4 regions of the Variimorphobacter sp. HTMS_6 genome follow, and region 3 is predicted to be linked to each of the others. Evidence: riboswitches for the same ligand, from Rfam matches in the RefSeq annotation. Region 3 holds a riboswitch; each other region holds the start of a gene.
What was found. Region 3 has a riboswitch for thiamine pyrophosphate ahead of thiC (phosphomethylpyrimidine synthase ThiC). Riboswitches for the same ligand answer to the same signal wherever they lie in the genome.
Positions count from the first base shown of each region.

Region 1: another riboswitch for thiamine pyrophosphate. It lies ahead of cytX (putative hydroxymethylpyrimidine transporter CytX); the one in region 3 lies ahead of thiC (phosphomethylpyrimidine synthase ThiC).
Region 2: another riboswitch for thiamine pyrophosphate. It lies ahead of thiS (sulfur carrier protein ThiS); the one in region 3 lies ahead of thiC (phosphomethylpyrimidine synthase ThiC).
Region 4: another riboswitch for thiamine pyrophosphate. It lies ahead of thiT (energy-coupled thiamine transporter ThiT); the one in region 3 lies ahead of thiC (phosphomethylpyrimidine synthase ThiC).

Region 1 is NZ_AP046094.1:3,341,445-3,346,027, reverse strand. Features, by position in the region: gene AC6IWN_RS15170 (homoserine dehydrogenase) at 1-813, shown strand, start outside; gene AC6IWN_RS15165 (cofactor-independent phosphoglycerate mutase) at 882-2,105, shown strand; TPP riboswitch at 2,239-2,346, shown strand; gene cytX (putative hydroxymethylpyrimidine transporter CytX) at 2,506-3,705, shown strand; gene thiM (hydroxyethylthiazole kinase) at 3,710-4,534, shown strand; gene thiE (thiamine phosphate synthase) at 4,521-4,583, shown strand, end outside.
Region 2 is NZ_AP046094.1:285,781-290,363, forward strand. Features, by position in the region: gene AC6IWN_RS01285 (methyl-accepting chemotaxis protein) at 1-1,380, shown strand, start outside; TPP riboswitch at 1,598-1,705, shown strand; gene thiS (sulfur carrier protein ThiS) at 2,158-2,352, shown strand; gene thiF (sulfur carrier protein ThiS adenylyltransferase ThiF) at 2,359-2,985, shown strand; gene AC6IWN_RS01300 (thiazole synthase) at 3,273-4,037, shown strand; gene thiH (2-iminoacetate synthase ThiH) at 4,065-4,583, shown strand, end outside.
Region 3 is NZ_AP046094.1:2,191,002-2,195,584, reverse strand. Features, by position in the region: gene AC6IWN_RS09870 (EFR1 family ferrodoxin) at 1-418, opposite strand, end outside; gene AC6IWN_RS09865 (TetR/AcrR family transcriptional regulator) at 550-1,086, shown strand; gene AC6IWN_RS09860 (DUF8821 family protein) at 1,111-1,575, opposite strand; gene AC6IWN_RS09855 (Dabb family protein) at 1,750-2,031, opposite strand; TPP riboswitch at 2,161-2,269, shown strand; gene thiC (phosphomethylpyrimidine synthase ThiC) at 2,453-3,757, shown strand; gene AC6IWN_RS09845 (phosphotransferase family protein) at 4,014-4,583, opposite strand, start outside.
Region 4 is NZ_AP046094.1:2,983,073-2,987,655, forward strand. Features, by position in the region: gene AC6IWN_RS13450 (peptidoglycan-binding protein) at 17-1,246, shown strand; gene thiT (energy-coupled thiamine transporter ThiT) at 1,392-2,090, opposite strand; TPP riboswitch at 2,121-2,225, opposite strand; gene groL (chaperonin GroEL) at 2,360-3,982, opposite strand; gene AC6IWN_RS13465 (co-chaperone GroES) at 4,000-4,287, opposite strand.

The sequences.
Region 1 (4,583 bases), 1.2 Mb from region 3:
CCGTTAAATCAATCCTTGACAGCGGATGAGATTGTTGAAATCACAGGTATCCTTAATGGTACCACCAACTATATTTTATCAAAAATGAGTGATGAAGGCTCTACCTTTGAATCCGCTTTATCCACGGCTCAAGATTTGGGTTACGCAGAACGAAATCCTGCAGCGGACGTGGAAGGTCATGATGCTTGCAGAAAGATTGCGATACTTTCCTCACTTGCCTTTGGTATGCAGGTAGATTATGAGGATATACATACAGAGGGAATCGCTAAGATTACCGATGTTGATATTCGCTATGCAAAAACCTTATGCGCAAAAATTAAATTATTTGCTTCCAGTATTCGTGAGAATGATCATGTTTATGCGATGGTTGCACCGGTCATGATTAATTCAGGCCATCCGTTATATAGTGTGAATGATGTATTTAATGGAATCTATGTAAAAGGTAATGTTATAGGAGAAGTTATGTTCTATGGTAGCGGTGCGGGTAAACTTCCGACAGCAAGCGCTGTTGTTGCTGATATCGTAGATGCAGCAAAGCATCTTGGAACGAATATCTGGACTATTTGGAGCAGCAAGAAATTAGAGCTTACTGATGTAAATCAGGTTAAGAATCGCTTCTTTATTCGAGTTAGTGGAGAAGGGGAAGCGGTAAAAGAGAAAGTAAGAAAGCTATTCGGTGAGGTTGAAGTGGTAACAGCTGAAGGCGTAACAGGAGAATATGCATTCCTTACTTCAAGCTTAGAAGAACAAGAATTAAAGAACAAAATCGAAAGTTTAGATGGTGTTTTGAATAAAATAAGAGTAAGATTTTAAATGTTACAGGAGGGCTTATTTCGATAAGTCCTTGTGCTATATACTTAAAAGAGAAAGGACCTGATTACATGAAATACATCGTCGTTCTTGGTGACGGTATGGCTGACGAACCGTTGGCTGAACTTAGTAATAAGACACCTTTGATGGCAGCTGATACACCTCAGATGGACCTGCTGGCAAAGAAGTCCGAATTAGGACTTGCACATACAATTCCGGAGGGAATGAAGCCCGGTAGCGACACGGCTAATCTAGCTGTCCTCGGATATAATCCTAAAGTCTATTATTCTGGACGTTCTCCACTGGAAGCGTTAAGCATTGGAGTAGATATGAAGGCTACTGATATTGCACTTCGTTGTAATATCGTAACACTCACGGAAGAAGATAAACCGTATGAAGAATTAACAATCATCGATCACAGTTCCAGTGAAATCTCAACAGAGGATGCAGCGGTGCTGATTGAAGCAGTTCGCAAGGAATTGGAGACCGATATCTATAAATTCTATGTTGGCACTAGCTACCGACATCTAACTATCTGGGATAAGGGTGAAGTCGTAGATTTGGCACAGCCTCATGATATTCTAGAAAGAGTAATCGGTGAGTATTTACCAAAGGATGTTGTATTAAAAGAGATGATGAAAAAGAGCTATGATATCTTGAATCATCATCCGTTAAATGAAGAGAGAAAAGCAAAGGGTCTGAATAAAGCAAACTCTATCTGGTTCTGGGGAGCAGGTACAAGACCTGCTTTATCTTCCTTTGAAGAGAAGAATCATGTAAAAGGTGCTATGATTTCTGCTGTAGATTTGCTGAAGGGAATTGCAGTTGGCGCTAATATGAAGGTAATTGAGGTTCCCGGAGCGAATGGTACGCTTCATACGAATTATGAAGGGAAAGCAATGGCTGCTGTGGATGTGCTTACAAAGGAGAATTATGATTTTGTATACATTCATGTAGAGGCACCGGATGAGATGGGACATCAGGGTAGTATTAAGAATAAAATCCAGGCAATTGAATATCTGGATCAAAGAGTAATCAAAATTGTGATGGATGAGATGAAGAAAGCTGGAGCAGAATACAGAATGCTTGTTATGCCGGATCATCCGACACCAATCTGTTGCAGAACTCATACCAGTGATCCCGTTCCATACTTGCTTTATGACAGCACCTCTGAACAGAATAACGATTGGCATTATAATGAAGCAGAAGCGGCATTAACCGGCCATGTTGTTACAGAAGGATATAAGGTAATAGAGAGGTTGTTTGAGAAATCCCTTGCGGAAAGTATAAAATAATAAGTTGTTATTAATATAATAAAGACTGTTATCGAACGAATTATATAATGGATGTGACCCATTATTATACATGTCGATAACAGTCCTTTCTTGTTTCAGTTGACAAGTGATATGAAAGAATATATACTACAATCTGTAAATACGGGGGAGCTTGTGTGCGCAGGCTGAGAGGAATCAAAAGATTCGACCCTTAAACCTGATTTGGATAATGCCAACGTAGGGATGTACACTTTTGATTGTAAGTGGGATATGCTTTATGTAAGCATATCCCATTTTTGTAATGTTTTGAAAAGAGAACAATGGGAACTTACAATTGCATGAAGTACGATTAGCATAAACGGGCAGGTTGAGTAAAGAGAAACTCATAGATAATGAGTAGAATAAAACTTGGAGGATTGGCATGAAGGAAAATAAGTTATCATTTTTAAGCGGATCATTGTTGTGGTTCGGAGCGGCAATCTCGATTGCAGAGATTATCACGGGTACCTTTTTGGCGCCGCTTGGATTCGGCAAAGGTATGTTGGCAATTATATTGGGACATTTAATCGGATGTGTTCTATTTTATTTTGCTGGATTAATTGGTGCAAAGAGTAAAATGACTGCCATGGAAAGCGTGGGAATATCTTTTGGTAGACGCGGGTCAGTGTTTTTCTCGGTCATCAATGTGCTACAATTGGTTGGATGGACTGCCGTGATGATTATCAGCGGTGCCAATGCTTTTGGAACGGTAGTAAATGGACCGTTGAATATATCAAACAATCTTGTGTGGTGCTTGTTAATTGGAGCACTGAATGTGATTTGGATTATTGTTGATTTAAAAAACATCGGTAAAATCAATAATATAGCAGTTGCTGCTCTGTTAATTTTAACGGTGGTTCTTGGGTTTACCGTATTCCATGGTGGCGCACCTGTGAAGAGTAGTGAAATAATGAGTTTTGGTCTTGCACTGGAGTTATCGATTGCTATGCCAATCTCATGGCTTCCTTTGATATCAGACTATACGAAGAATACGGACAATCCGGTTCGATTTACGCTGATTAGTACGGTAAGTTATTTTATCGGAAGTTCATTTATGTATGCTATCGGTTTAGGAGCAGCATTCTATGCGGGAAATTCTGATGTGGTGCAGATACTTAAGAGTGCAGGACTCGGTGTTGCTGCGATGTTAATCATACTACTTTCTACCGTTACAACAAGTTATCTTGATGTGTATTCTGCAGCAGAGAGTGTTCACAATATATACTCAAAGTGGAATAAAAAGATGATAGGTATTGGAGTATGTCTATTAGGAACAGTGATTGCTATGTTTACGCCGATTGAACAGTATCAAAACTTTTTATATCTAATTGGATCCTTCTTTGTACCGATGGCGACAATATTAATTACGGATTATTTCATCTTACGCAGACGTACAAATACAAAGGCTCAAAGCATAATCAATGCTATTTTATGGGTGATTGGTTTTGTAGTTTACCGAGTGTTTATTGATAAGGAACTAGAGATCGGAAGTACGATACCGGTTATTGTAATTGTTTTTGTACTAAGTATGGTGATCAATTTAGTTATATTTATCTTAACAAAATTAAAAAAAGGCAGGTAAAACTATGTTTTCTTCAGTATTAGATAATGTATTTTCAAAAACTCCACTGGTGCATTCCATTACAAATTACGTAACGGTAAATGATTGTGCGAACATAATCTTAGCAAGCGGAGGTTCTCCAATCATGGCGGACGATATCGCAGAAGTAAGCGAAATCACTTCCATCTGCTCTTCGTTAGTAATTAATATTGGTACACTGAATGAGAGAACCATCGCTTCGATGATTGCAGCAGGTAAAAGAGCAAATGAACTGGGTCATCCGGTTGTGCTTGATCCGGTTGGAGCCGGTGCCTCCACTCTAAGAAATGAAACTGCGCTAACACTTTTGAAAGAAGTAAAATTCTCAGTGATTCGTGGTAATATTTCAGAAATAAAATTCCTTGCCACCGGAAGTGCTAATACTCAGGGCGTAGATGCAGCGGCAGCAGATGCTGTGACCACCGATAATCTAGACAGTGTAATCAACTTTGCAAAGGCACTTGCAGGATCAACCGGATCAGTGATAGCGATTACCGGTGTTACAGATATTGTGGCTGATAGTGAAAAAGCATATGTGGTTTACAACGGAAACCGTATGATGAGCCGTGTAACCGGTACCGGTTGTATGTTAACTGCTGTAATCGGAAGTTACATCGGAGCAAACTCGGATAATATCTTAGAGGCAACTGCAGCTGCCGTAACCGCAATGGGACTAAGCGGAGAACTTGCATACCAGAAGGTAACTGAGGTTGATGGCGGAACAAATTCCTATCGTATGTACATCATTGATATGATGAGTAAAATGAATGCAGAGATATTAAAGGATGGTGGAAAAGTTGAAATTAGATAAGAGTACAATGTTGCTTTATTTAGTTACTGATCGTACCTGGCTTGGAAAT
Region 2 (4,583 bases), 1.9 Mb from region 3:
CATCCGACAGTTGATAAAATTGGAAAGCCGGTTGAAAATGAACAGATTAAAAATGTAGTTGCTCAGGTGATGGCAGGCAAGACGGTCAAGGCAGAAGTTGTTGATTATATGTTTAATGGTGATCATAAAATAGCATCTTATTCGGTGATACCGGAAACTCATTGGACTTTAGTTGTATCAGGTGATATGGGTGAAATTATGAAACCGGTAAATGATGTAACAGTAAGTATTATTTTTATTGGAGTATTTATTGCAATTTTAGCTTTATTATACGGTATTTTTATTTCATTTAGAATTGCAAACCCAATCATTAAACTAACAGAATTAATTAATAGAACAGCAAATCTGAATCTGGTAAGAGACGAATCGTTCCGATATCTTGAAAAAAATAAAGATGAAACAGGAACGATTGCGAAAGCATTATTTCAAACCAGAGCAGTTTTACGAGAGATGGTGGAAAAGCTTAAAAGCGTTTCCGGTGCCGTTTTGACCAATGCGGAAGAAATTGAAAAACTCTCGATATTAATTCAAGAGAACGCACATGATAATTCCGCAACTACAGAAGAATTATCCGCAGGAATGGAAGAAACAGCCGCATCAACAGAAGAGATTACCGCTACTACAGTTGAGATTAGTAGTCACGTAAGTGATATTGCTAGTAAAGCAAAGGACGGATCAAAGGTATCTTACCAGATTTCAGATAGGGCATCCTCCATTAAAAAAGACGCACTGGAATCAACCGAGAATGCGAAAAACCTCTATGAAGAAGTAAAGGATAAGATGGAGGAAGCAATTAAGGAATCTGACAAAATCGCTCAAATTGGTGTATTAGCGGATACCATTCTCGCAATTACCAATCAGACCAACCTTCTTGCGTTAAATGCAGCAATTGAGGCAGCGAGAGCAGGTGAAGCAGGAAAAGGCTTTAATGTAGTTGCAAGTGAAATTCGTAAACTAGCGGATCAATCTTCAAGTACCGCTACCGGTATCCAAGAGATTGTGAAAAATGTTTATAGTTCTGTAGAAATGATGAGAAAGAATTCTGAAGCATTATTAGAGTTCATAGATCAAAGCGTATTAAAGGATTATGAAAAATTGTCTAAGATCGGTGAACAATATAATGATGATGCAGTTTATGTAAAACAACTTATGGTTGAATTCGAGGAAGCGGCAGATATACTGGATACCTCAGTATCGAATATATCAAAAGCGATGAATGAGGTAGCAATCACTGTTTCTGAAGGTTCAAAGGGCGTACAGGATATTGCTGAAAAGACTTCTGACGTGGTTGAAAAGACGATTACAGAGACAGAATTATCTAACGAAAATGCAATCGGAGCAAGAGAGCTGCAGGAATTAGTTGACAGATTTGTAGTATAAAGCGGAGGTTTTGAAGGAGAATATAAATCAAGATACGAAGAATTCCTGAAAATTGAAAGTGAAATGTCAGACAAAACAGAATATAACACAATACATAACAAACTATAATCTTAAAATAATCACAAAGACATAAACATAAAATATAAAGTTATTAATAAAAATTAATTAAACTCTTGAATTAATAAAAATATCAGTTATAATTAACACATATTGAATAAGAACGAAAAAGGGGAGCTCTTTTTAGAGGGCTGAGAGTAGACTGTAGCGTCTAGACCCGTAACCTGATTTGGATAATGCCAACGTAGGGATATATTGAATTCTAGCTTGAATCATACTAGACGAATATACCATCACCTTGGTATATTCGTCTTTTTTTATCGTAAATAATTGTACAGCGGCAAACTGGGGGCACCACTTCTGTCGCTATATAAAATTGATGCAGCAAAATTCATGAGCATTGCATTAAAAGCGTCGGGTATCCGGCGTAGGCGCCGGTAGAATGTAGCAAAGGAAACTGGTATAGATTAATAATTTTATTAAGGAATAATGTTATTTACACCACACAAAGGTAGGAAGACAGCGTGTTAAGGCAATATAACATTATTCCTTCAAATTATTAATTTGCAATAGCTTAATTTGGGTACTTAAATACAACCGGCGCAGTTAATAATGGAGGTGAATTTGTAGAACGAAGGGTTGTATTTGCAAATTCGTAATAATATATGGGCGGATAAACGCTCATTTATTCGTTAGTCATTATGAAAGGAGCATATGCAAATGTTAGTGAATGGAGCGAAGGAAACGCTTGAGAAAAGTATGTCACTATATCAGTACTTGGAGAGTAAGGGATATGTGATATCAAGAATTGCAGTAGAACGGAATGGAGAAATCATACCAAAAGCCACCTATAACGAATGTATTCTGACCGAGGCAGATACCTTGGAGGTCGTTAATTTTGTGGGTGGAGGTTGATTAGACGTGACAAAAGAAGAGTACAGAAAGATATGTGACTTACGGTTTGGCAAAGAGGTCTATGAAAAATTAGAGGATGCCAGAGTAGCGGTAGCAGGCCTAGGTGGATTGGGATCACATATCGCGGTTATGCTTGCCAGAACCTGTGTCGGATCCCTGCACTTAATTGATTTTGATTATGTGGACATCAGTAATTTGAATCGACAGGAATACTATATCTCACATATTGGAAGACCAAAAACAGAGTGTCTGGCAGAAAAACTGAAGGAAATTAATCCGTTTATGAAGATTATAACAGATAATATAAAAGTAACGAATGAGAATATAGATGAGCTGTTTGTGGAGGATCCTATCATATGTGAGGCATTTGATAAGTCAGATCAGAAGGCGATGCTGGTGAACGGATTACTGGAAAACTTCTCTGATAAAAAAATCGTATCCGGCTCCGGAATGGCTGGCTATGGGGATTCCAATGCCATCATTACCAGAAGAGTTTTTCAAAACCTATATCTATGCGGAGATCAGATCTCAGATTCAGAGTCCGGAATGGGGCTAATGGCGCCCAGGGTAAGTATCTGCGCAGGACATGAAGCCAATAAAGTGATTCAGTTGATACTGGGTGAAGAAGAGTAGGATTTCCTTGTGCATTCCTTATGGATAGGTAGTTATAACGAATGTTAATAATGCGGGATTTGCAAGAGGGAAGGAATTGCAAGAAGCTTAGTATTGCATAGATTCATAAGAAAACCTAGGGTAACAGAAAAATTTAATTAAGAGTCTATAGGGAAATTCTTCGAAGAAAATTTGTAAGAAAAATATTGATTAGAAAAATTCGAGTCGTGAGAACAATGATTTGAAAATCATATAGAAAAGATAGAAAAGATAGAAATGATAGAAATGATAGAAAAGAGGTAGTTTTAATGAACGATGACAAATTAGTGATCGGAGGGCATGAATTTACATCAAGATTCATACTCGGATCAGGAAAATACAATTTAGATCTGATCGAGGCCTGTGTAAAATATGCAGGAGCGCAGATTATCACGCTTGCACTTAGAAGAGCAAATACAGAAGCAGGAGAGAATATACTTGATTACATACCAAAGGAAGTAACCTTACTTCCCAATACCTCCGGAGCGAGAAATGCCGAAGAAGCCGTTCGTATTGCGCGGCTTGCAAGAGCGGTTGGTTGTGGGGATTTTGTTAAAATTGAAGTGATTAAGGATTCCAGATACTTGCTACCGGATAATTATGAAACGATAAAGGCAACGGAAATTCTTGCAAAGGAAGGCTTTATCGTTATGCCTTATATGTATCCAGATCTTACGGTAGCACGTGATCTGGTCAATGCAGGAGCAGCAGCTGTTATGCCTCTAGCGGCTCCAATCGGCTCCAACAAAGGACTGGCAACCAAGGAATTTATTCGAATACTGATTGAAGAAATTGACCTGCCAATTATTGTGGATGCAGGAATCGGTAGACCATCTCAGGCATGTGAGGTGATGGAGATGGGTGCGGCAGCAGTCATGGCGAATACCGCAATCGCGTCCGCCGGTAATATTCCTCTTATGGCAGAAGCCTTTGGTAAAGCAATCGAAGCGGGCAGAGGTGCTTATTTGTCCGGACTTGGGCGCGTAATTGACAAGGCGAGTGCATCCTCGCCCTTAACCGGATTTTTGCAATAACGCGGAAAGCAGAAAAGAGGTAAAACTATGCCCAAGGAAATGAATGAAAGTATATTAAGTGAAACAGTTATCAAGGATTTAAAAAAAGAACGCATCAATCATATGGAGTATCTACCGGGTATGGAAGTGTTAGAGGATTCCAATGTGATGGATAAAGTACTACATGATATGGATCAGTACAACGAACAAAAATTTACGGAGGACGATGTCAAAAGAGCGTTAAACGCCACGGATATTACACCGGAAGATTTTGCAGCCCTACTATCCCCGGCTGCAGAACCGTATCTGGAGGAGATGGCGCAGAAGGCTTTGGTGGAAACCAGAAAACACTTTGGTAACAGTGTATATCTGTTTACTCCGATCTATATCTCGAATTATTGTGACAATTACTGCATCTATTGTGGCTTTAACTGCCATAACAAGATCCATCGTGCGAAGCTTGACTTCGAAGGGATGGAGAAGGAGATGGAGGCAATTGCAAAAAGCGGTTTGGAAGAAATTCTAATTCTGACCGGTGAAAGCAGAAAAATGTCGGACGTGAAATAC
Region 3 (4,583 bases):
CATCCTGAATAATTTGATCAATATTCCCCTCAACATTTTTCTTCCCGAGCCCATCGACCTGATTTTTCATCTCAAAGCCAGGTAGAAAGTTATCAACCATTATGAGCTCATTAATATAGGAGAAATGAATATTATTCCTTTTCCCGATTTCTAGGAGATGTCTTGTTACGCCTCCGGCAACCATTCCGTAGGTTGCTATAGCAAATATATATTTGCCTTTCAGTTTCACTTTATCTAAAAATTCTTCCACAAGCTTCGGTACACTGATATTGTACACCGGAAATACGATCCCAATGATATCGTCTTCAATAGTAAAATCCTCATTTTTTAACAGTGCCGGAATAGAGTAAGTCTCTCCACCAAAACGTTTTGCCACATATAAGCAGTTACCGGTTGCAGTATAATATAATACTTTCATACATTCCTCCAAAAAGTTATTTTTAATTTAATTGTTACACTTGTAACATGGAATAGAGCACAGTATAATGTATCTAAATAGATTTATCAATAGAACAATAATCAAGTGTTACAAAAACGGAGAAAATGTATATGATTAAGAAAAAAAATGTGCAAAGTACGATAGTAAAGGAAAGTATCTTTATAGCACTGATGATACTTATGGAAAAGAAGGATTTCAAGGAGATTACAATTACTGAGGTTACTAAAAAGGCAGGAGTATCCCGCATGTCGTTTTATAGGCATTATGCTATATTAGAAGATGTCATCAATAATTATCTGGATGAGCTGTTTGAGGATTATTCCAATGCGGTAATAAAAAATATACATGATTATGATAAGGATAGTATACGTATGTTTTTTGCATATTTTAGAAAGCAGGAAAGATTGGTCACAAACTTAATAAGATCAAACTTAAGTCATCTGATCTTAGAGAGATGCATTGAGTTTTTCCATTCCCTATCAAGAAATATTGTATGTGACACCGGAGAATACCAAGATAGAGGGCGGTACCTAATCGAGTTTGCTGCCGGTGGGCTATATAAAGTTCTGATCGAGTGGGTAAAGGACGGACTTAAAGAAAGTGATGAAAAGATGGCAGATATCTGTTATAGTCTGATGAGGCATTAATAAATATATTACCTAAGAGGAGTATTAATACTCCCCTTTAATTACAAAGAAAGACCCGCGGATGGTTCCGGCAAGTTTAGATTTTTGTCTTGCAAATTTAAACTTTTCCTCTAATTCCTTCGGTATTTCCATTCCTTCCGAAAGCTTAAAACCAACCGCTCTTTTCTTTGAATCATCAATTGTATACATTACATTTACGGCCAGACCATCTTCATAAAAGACATACGCCATTTTAAGATTTTCTACTTGAAAACTTGATGTTTCGAGTGGCTTTGCAGCAAATTCAATATTACGTTCCGTTTTTAGAATGTGGTTTACATAATCGATAGTATCCTGGCTCTCACTAGCCGGTACTACTGTAAATTCATGCTTGTATTTATTCATATAATAACGTGCCTCATTCGCACGCAAACCAGCCAGAGCATCAACTACGGGAGAAGATTCAAGGCCAACAGTGGATACATTTTTAAAATCAACAACATAGGACATAGTGGTACCTCCATATTAAATATAAAATCATTATACACTATTAAGATTTGCATTAATGATAATAGAGTTATTATTCCCCTAAATTTTATCAAAAATGAATCTGAATATAATTATAAATCAGATAATGCAATTAGTACATGACGATATTTGTAATATGGCTAATTAGTGAAAAAATTAATCTTCATAGCATACAGAGGCACCGGATACCATTACTGTTGCAATATATTTTGAAACTTCTAGATGAACGGGATTAGACAAATAAGATTCCATGTCCTTCATTGTATTGAATTTAGTGATTAATAGAATATCATAAGAGGATGTTCCTCTCCGAATATCTGTCTCTACTTGTAGGTACTTCAGGACTGTGATTTTTCCTTTCATGCTTAATAGGGCCGATTTTGTTTTTTCTATCTCTTCATTTTCATTTAATTTGATGAGTAATGTGTTTGTTATCATTTTTCCCTCCGTTTTGTGTTTCATAGCGAGTTATTATATCTTATAATAGTATATCATCCATAACCTGACAACATAGGGTCAGGTTTGTTTTTACTTGTTGACTCATTTAGGTAATACTGGTATGATATAGAATATAAAAAGGGGAGCTTGCATTAAGCAGGCTGAGAGTAAGCTGTATCGCTTAGACCCATAATCTGATTTGGATAATGCCAACGTAGAGATATATTTAGCTGACTATGCATGTATACTTTCCTTGGTGTACGTGTATTTTTTTATGCTTACATGTCATCATTACATACATTCTTATTCAAAGTGTTAATCAATTTTCTATCTATGCGGGCAAAGAAATGTATCTGAAATATTGTTTTATTCATTGACTTTCACCAAATCATGAAAATAAAAAATTGGAGGATATTAGATCATGAAAAACTATGCAACACAGATGGAAGCTGCAAGAAAAGGGATTGTAACGGAGGAATTGAAAAAGGTGGCGCAAAAGGAGCAGATGACGACAGAAGAGCTGCTTCCCCTGGTTGGAGCAGGTAAAGTAGCAATCTGTGCGAATAAAAACCACAAATGCATTGAGCCGGAAGGGGTAGGCTCCATGCTGAAAACAAAGATAAATGTTAATCTGGGTGTGTCAAAGGACTGTAAGGATTACGATCTGGAGATGAAGAAAGTAATGGAAGCGGTTAATATGGGGGCGCATGCCATAATGGATTTATCCTCACATGGGAATACAATTCCATTTAGAAGAAAGCTTACCTCTGAATGTCCGGCAATGATTGGAACGGTACCGGTCTATGACTCCGTAATTCATTACCAAAGAGATCTATCTACATTAACAGCAAAGGATTTTATTGATGTGGTTCGCCTTCACGCAGAAGATGGTGTGGATTTTGTAACCCTGCACTGCGGTATCACACGTAAAACGATTGATCAGATTAAGAACCATAAGAGAAAAATGAACATAGTATCTCGTGGAGGTTCTCTGGTATTTGCCTGGATGAGCATGACAGGAGAAGAGAATCCGTTTTATGAATATTATGATGAGATACTGGATATTTGTCGCGAATACGATGTCACAATATCACTGGGAGATGCATGCAGACCCGGATGTCTTGCAGATGCTTCAGATGTATGTCAGATTGAAGAGCTCGTTAGACTCGGAGAATTAACAAAAAGAGCCTGGGAAAAGGATGTACAGGTTATGGTTGAGGGACCCGGACATATGCCTCTGGACCAGATTGAAGCAAATATGAAGATCCAGCAAACCATATGCAACGGTGCTCCCTTTTATGTATTAGGACCATTGGTAACAGATATTGCACCAGGATATGATCATATTACATCAGCGATTGGAGGTGCAATTGCAGCCTCTGCCGGAGCAGCATTCTTATGTTATGTCACACCGGCTGAACATCTGGCATTACCAAATCTTGAGGATGTGAAGCAGGGTATTATTGCCTCCAAAATAGCAGCACATGCGGCTGATATCGCAAAGGGTGTAAAAGGCGCCAGAGATATCGATGATCGTATGGCGGATGCAAGAAGAGAGTTTGACTGGGAGACACAGTGGGAATGTGCAATTGATCCAGATACAGCAAAAAGAATTCGTGAGGAAAGAAAACCGGAGCATGAGGATACCTGTTCTATGTGTGGTAAGTTTTGTGCAATTAGAAGTATGAATAAGGCACTTGCGGGAGAACATATTGATATTTTATAAGTAGTGTTAATATAAGAGATTATAACATAACAGCTAGCATCTAAGATCTCAGTCAAGATTTTGGAAGGGTTGTTGGGTGCTTGTTCATACACAGTGGGACGGAAGCTGTTTAACCGTGTTATTGTCTACTTGATGTATTCACTGAATAAATAGATATAATTAATCTCTTAAAAATAACCGGTATATCGAATGCCAAATCGATGGCTATACGATATACCGGTTTTATTTGATACGATTTCGTTTTCACTATGCTAGATTAACCCTGATAATCAAGAACATCCAGCCATTGACGAAGAATTTCTTTCTCCGGTTCTTTTGCCTTAGTTAAGTGCTGTGCTGCCACAATCGGAATCCATTTTTGAACATATGGTAATGCAGTATTGCTCTTAAAACAGAAAAGTTTTAAATATGAATCTGCAAGCTCTGGGTAATAGAGCATCATTTTGAGATAAGTAGTTGCCACATCGGCACTTGCATTTCCTTGAGTAGCATGGGACCAATCCAAGATATAAGCACCGGATTCGTTGATTATAATATTGGAAGGTAGAAAATCCCCATGGCATAATTTTGTATGTTTTGGCATGCTATCAAGCACGGATAATAATTCATATTTTGTAGTTGAATTCAATTCATCCGTATTTTGAATAACACGTACTAATTTATCCTTTAGTTTGTTGAGTAGAGGAGCTGATTTAGAATGCATCTTAATCTGGAGATCAACGAACAGTTCCAATAACTCAGAGGTCTTCTCCGGATTATCCTTTAGCTTTTGTTCTAGGGTTTGCCCCTGTATATAATCCATACTGATGCTCCAGCGACCATCGAT
Region 4 (4,583 bases), 790 kb from region 3:
GGTATATCCGACACAAATGAGCACCCAATCACTCGGGAGGATACGGGCACGTGTTATGGGCGCCGGGATGGTTCCGATTGAAAATGCTACAGTTACAATATCAACCACAGGAACACCAGAGCAACAAATCGCAGAGGTTAGAACCAACTCCTCGGGCCTAACCGAGATTATTGAGGTTCCTGCACCTCCCCTGGAATTTAGCCAACAACCCTCGGATCAACAACCATACGCTAATTACCGAATTAATATGTCCGCATCCGGTTTTGAACCAGTAGTAGTGCAAAATGCTGAGGTAATGCCAAATGTAACCGCGTTACAGGATGCAACTCTGCGACCCGAAGAACCGCAAGCACAGCCCGATCTCTATGTAGTTCCACCTCATACCTTATTCGGTGATTACCCACCCAAAATAGCGGAGGCTGAGATAAAACCAACCGGAGAATCAGGTGAAATTGTCCTTAACAGAGTAGTAGTCCCCGAATTCGTTATTGTACACGATGGTCCTCCAACCGACCGATCCGCTAGAGATCATTATGTTCGCTTTAGAGATTATATTAAAAATGTAGCCTCCAGCGAAATCTATTCCACCTGGCCGGAATCCACCATAACCGCCAATGTCCTTGCTATCTTATCCTTTACACTCAATCGTGTATTTACAGAATGGTACCGAAATCAGGGATTTAATTTTACTATCACCTCTTCCACCGCATTTGATCATAAATGGATTCCCGGTAGAAACATCTACGATAACATAGGATTAATCGTAGACAGTATATTTAATAATTATTTATCCAGACCCAATGTTAAGCAACCCATTTTGACACAGTACTGTGATGGAAACAGAGTGCAATGCCCGAACTGGATGACACAGTGGGGATCCAAGCAATTGGGCGATCAGGGGCAATCTGCAATTGAAATTCTGCGACATTTTTATGGAAACTCCATTTATATCAATACGGCCACCGAAGTGTCAGGGGTTCCCTCCTCCTGGCCGGGTTCAAACCTAACCATAGGTTCCTCTGGTGCTAATGTGAGAACCATCCAGGAACAACTTAATAAAATTTCAGAAAAGTATCCTGCAATACCTACAGTTGCAGTAAACGGTCAATTCAATAACCAAACCGCTGAATCCGTTAAAGCCTTTCAACAAATCTTTGATTTGCCTGCCAACGGAATCGTAGACTTCCCCACCTGGTACAAATTATCCGGCATCTATGTTGCAGTTACCCGAATGGCTGAACTGTGATTTTCATGTATGTATACCGTATATGATGTATACCGTACGGAAAGGAGAACCCTTACGGTGACAGAACTATAATGACCCATAACATATTTCATTCAAAAAGGACCAACACAAAATCCCTTGAAAGCGATTTAATGTTGGTCTTTTATTAAAATAATGTAATTTGTGTCTGAGTTGCCATTCCTTTTACCTGAATAAATGCCTGTCGAACAGGTGGAATCAATAATATTATTATCGTTGCGATTGCTTCCGGTACGATATAAGTTGCATTATATCCTAAGGAATAGATAATTGGATTCATACCCTTTGGAGTGTACATACTAAAGAACACAAATCCGGAGATTACATGGCTGATATATCTACCGAATACGCCTAGTACATATCCTTTAATTAATCCATTCTTTGATTTTGAAAATACTCCACTCAAACCTAAGCAACCGAATGCGATCGGGTAGTCTAATAACATTTGTACCGGATGCAGAATGGTAGGACCTAAAATCAGATTAATAAAACCATAAGCGATACCGGTAAGTACTCCGGCCTTGGTACCATATAGATAGCCAATCAAAGCAATAAACAGCATACTGAATAATGTGATAGATCCACCAAATGGCAGTTTCGCAAAGGTGATGAACGAAGTAACCACGGCTAATGTTACCGCCATTGCAGAAAATGCTAGCTGCTGAACTCTAATTTTTGACTTACTGTTTGAAAACGCAGCCATCGCGATAAATAAGATAGCCACAACAACAAAGAGTGCTATATTACCCGCTAGTGTAGGTGTGTAATAGGTTTCTGCGCCGGAACCTTCTTTCGTTGTTAAAAAATTCAAAATATCTTGAAACATAAAAAAACCTCCTTATGATTGCTTCGGAGGGGGCCACTTGAAATGCTTCCTTCCGCCGGTATTATCCGGATCAAGTAGTAAGGGTCAGTATGTAGTACAACATACCTCTCAGCCTGGGCTCCCCTAGCAAAATATATCATTTTATTTTGTCTCAGCTATCATAACGGATAAACCAAAGGATGTCAATAGGAGTATCCGAAGAAAATGAGAGGGCAGACAAAAATCATTTGCCTACCCTCTTAATTAATTGATTTAAAATAATGATTTTATTACATCATACCCATTCCAGGTGCGCCTGCAGGCATTGCCGGCTCATCCTTCTTGATATTTGCAACAACGGATTCTGTTGTTAATAAAGTGGATGCAACACTAGTTGCGTTCTGAAGCGCGCTTCTTGTAACCTTAGTAGGATCCAGAATACCTGCTTCTACCATATCAACATATTTCTCAGTTAAAGCATTGAAGCCAACGCCCTGTTTGCTAGCCTTTACCTTACTGATTACTACAGAACCTTCTAAGCCTGCATTGTATACGATGCTGTATAAAGGAGCATCAAGTGCTTTAAGAATAATATTTGCACCAGTTTTCTCGTCACCGTCTAATTTTGCAGCTAATTTAGAAACTTCCTTAGATGCGTGGATATATGCGGAACCACCGCCTGCAACGATACCTTCTTCCACTGCCGCTCTGGTAGCTGCAAGAGCATCTTCCATACGAAGCTTGTTTTCTTTCATTTCAGTTTCTGTTGCAGCACCAACTCTGATTACTGCTACACCACCAGCAAGCTTAGCAAGTCTCTCCTGTAATTTCTCTTTATCAAATTCAGAGGTAGTTTCTTCAATCTGAGCTTTGATCTGGCCAATTCTTGTAGTGATATCAGCTTTATCACCTTCACCATCAACAATAATGGTGTTTTCCTTCTGAACCTTAACTGATTTTGCACGACCAAGCTGCTCTATAGTAGCTTCTTTTAAGTCAAGACCTAATTCATCAGAAATAACTGTACCGCCAGTTAAGATAGCGATATCCTGAAGCATCGCTTTTCTTCTGTCACCATAGCCAGGAGCTTTTACTGCAACAGCAACGAATGTACCTCTTAATTTATTAAGAACTAAAGTTGTAAGAGCTTCACCCTCGACATCTTCAGCGATTATTAATAATCTTGAACCAGTCTGAACAATCTGCTCTAGTACAGGAAGGATTTCCTGAATGTTTGAGATCTTCTTATCCGTGATTAAGATATATGGATTCTCAAGGGTTGCTTCCATTTTATCCATATCGGTACACATATAAGCGGAAAGATATCCACGATCAAACTGCATACCTTCCACAAGATCAAGCTCAGTCTTCATGGTTTTAGATTCTTCGATTGTGATAACACCATCATTTGATACTTTTTCCATCGCATCAGCAACTAACTGACCAACTTCATCATCACCTGCAGAGATTGCTGCAACTCTTGCAATCTGCTCCTTACCCTTTAAGGAAGAGCTCATTGTTAAAATTGCTTCTACAGCAACATCAGTTGCTTTCTTCATACCCTTTCTAAGGATAATAGGGTTAGCGCCTGCTGCTAAGTTCTTCATACCCTCGGTAATCATAGCCTGTGCAAGAACAGTTGCTGTAGTTGTACCATCACCTGCTACATCATTTGTCTTGGTAGCAACTTCTTTCACTAACTGAGCACCCATATTCTCAAAAGGATCATCCAACTCAATTTCCTTTGCAATTGTAACACCATCATTCGTAATCAAAGGTGCACCGAAAGATTTATCAAGAACTACATTTCTTCCCTTAGGTCCAAGGGTTACTTTAACGGTATTTGCTAATTTATTCGCGCCGATTTCAAGCGCTGCTCTGGCTTCTGCGCCATATTTAATTTCTTTAGCCATGTTGTGTTTCCTCCATTCTATTCTTCTACAACTGCAACGATATCATTCTGCTTAACGACGATGAACTCTTCATCCTCCAATTTCACTTCAGTTCCCGCATATTTGGAGTAAATAACCTTGTCGCCAACTTTAACCTGCATCACAACTTCTTTTCCATCAACGATTCCGCCAGGACCAACAGCGATAACTTCTGCCTGCTGAGGTTTTTCTTTTGCTTGGCCGGGTAACACAATGCCTGACTTTGTTGTCTCTTCAGCAACTAATTGCTTCAATACTACCTTATCTCCTAAAGGTACAAGTTTCATGTTAAAATTCCTCCTTAATTAATTATTACTAAATTTTTCAAGGGAACCACAAACTCGGATAGTAATCCGTATTTGTTACGTGATAGAATTCCACGGTGTGCATTAATCGTGAATCTCACATTACCCTTAGCTTAAGAATTATTAGCACTCCATGTGGTCGAGTGCTAACTTTGATTATTATATTAGTAAATTTGCTTTTATAATGCAACTTCATTTCCATTAAAATATCATAGCAAATTTAGTAATTTCTCTCTCATACTCTTAATATCTCGCGATATCTCATTTTTTCTCATTTT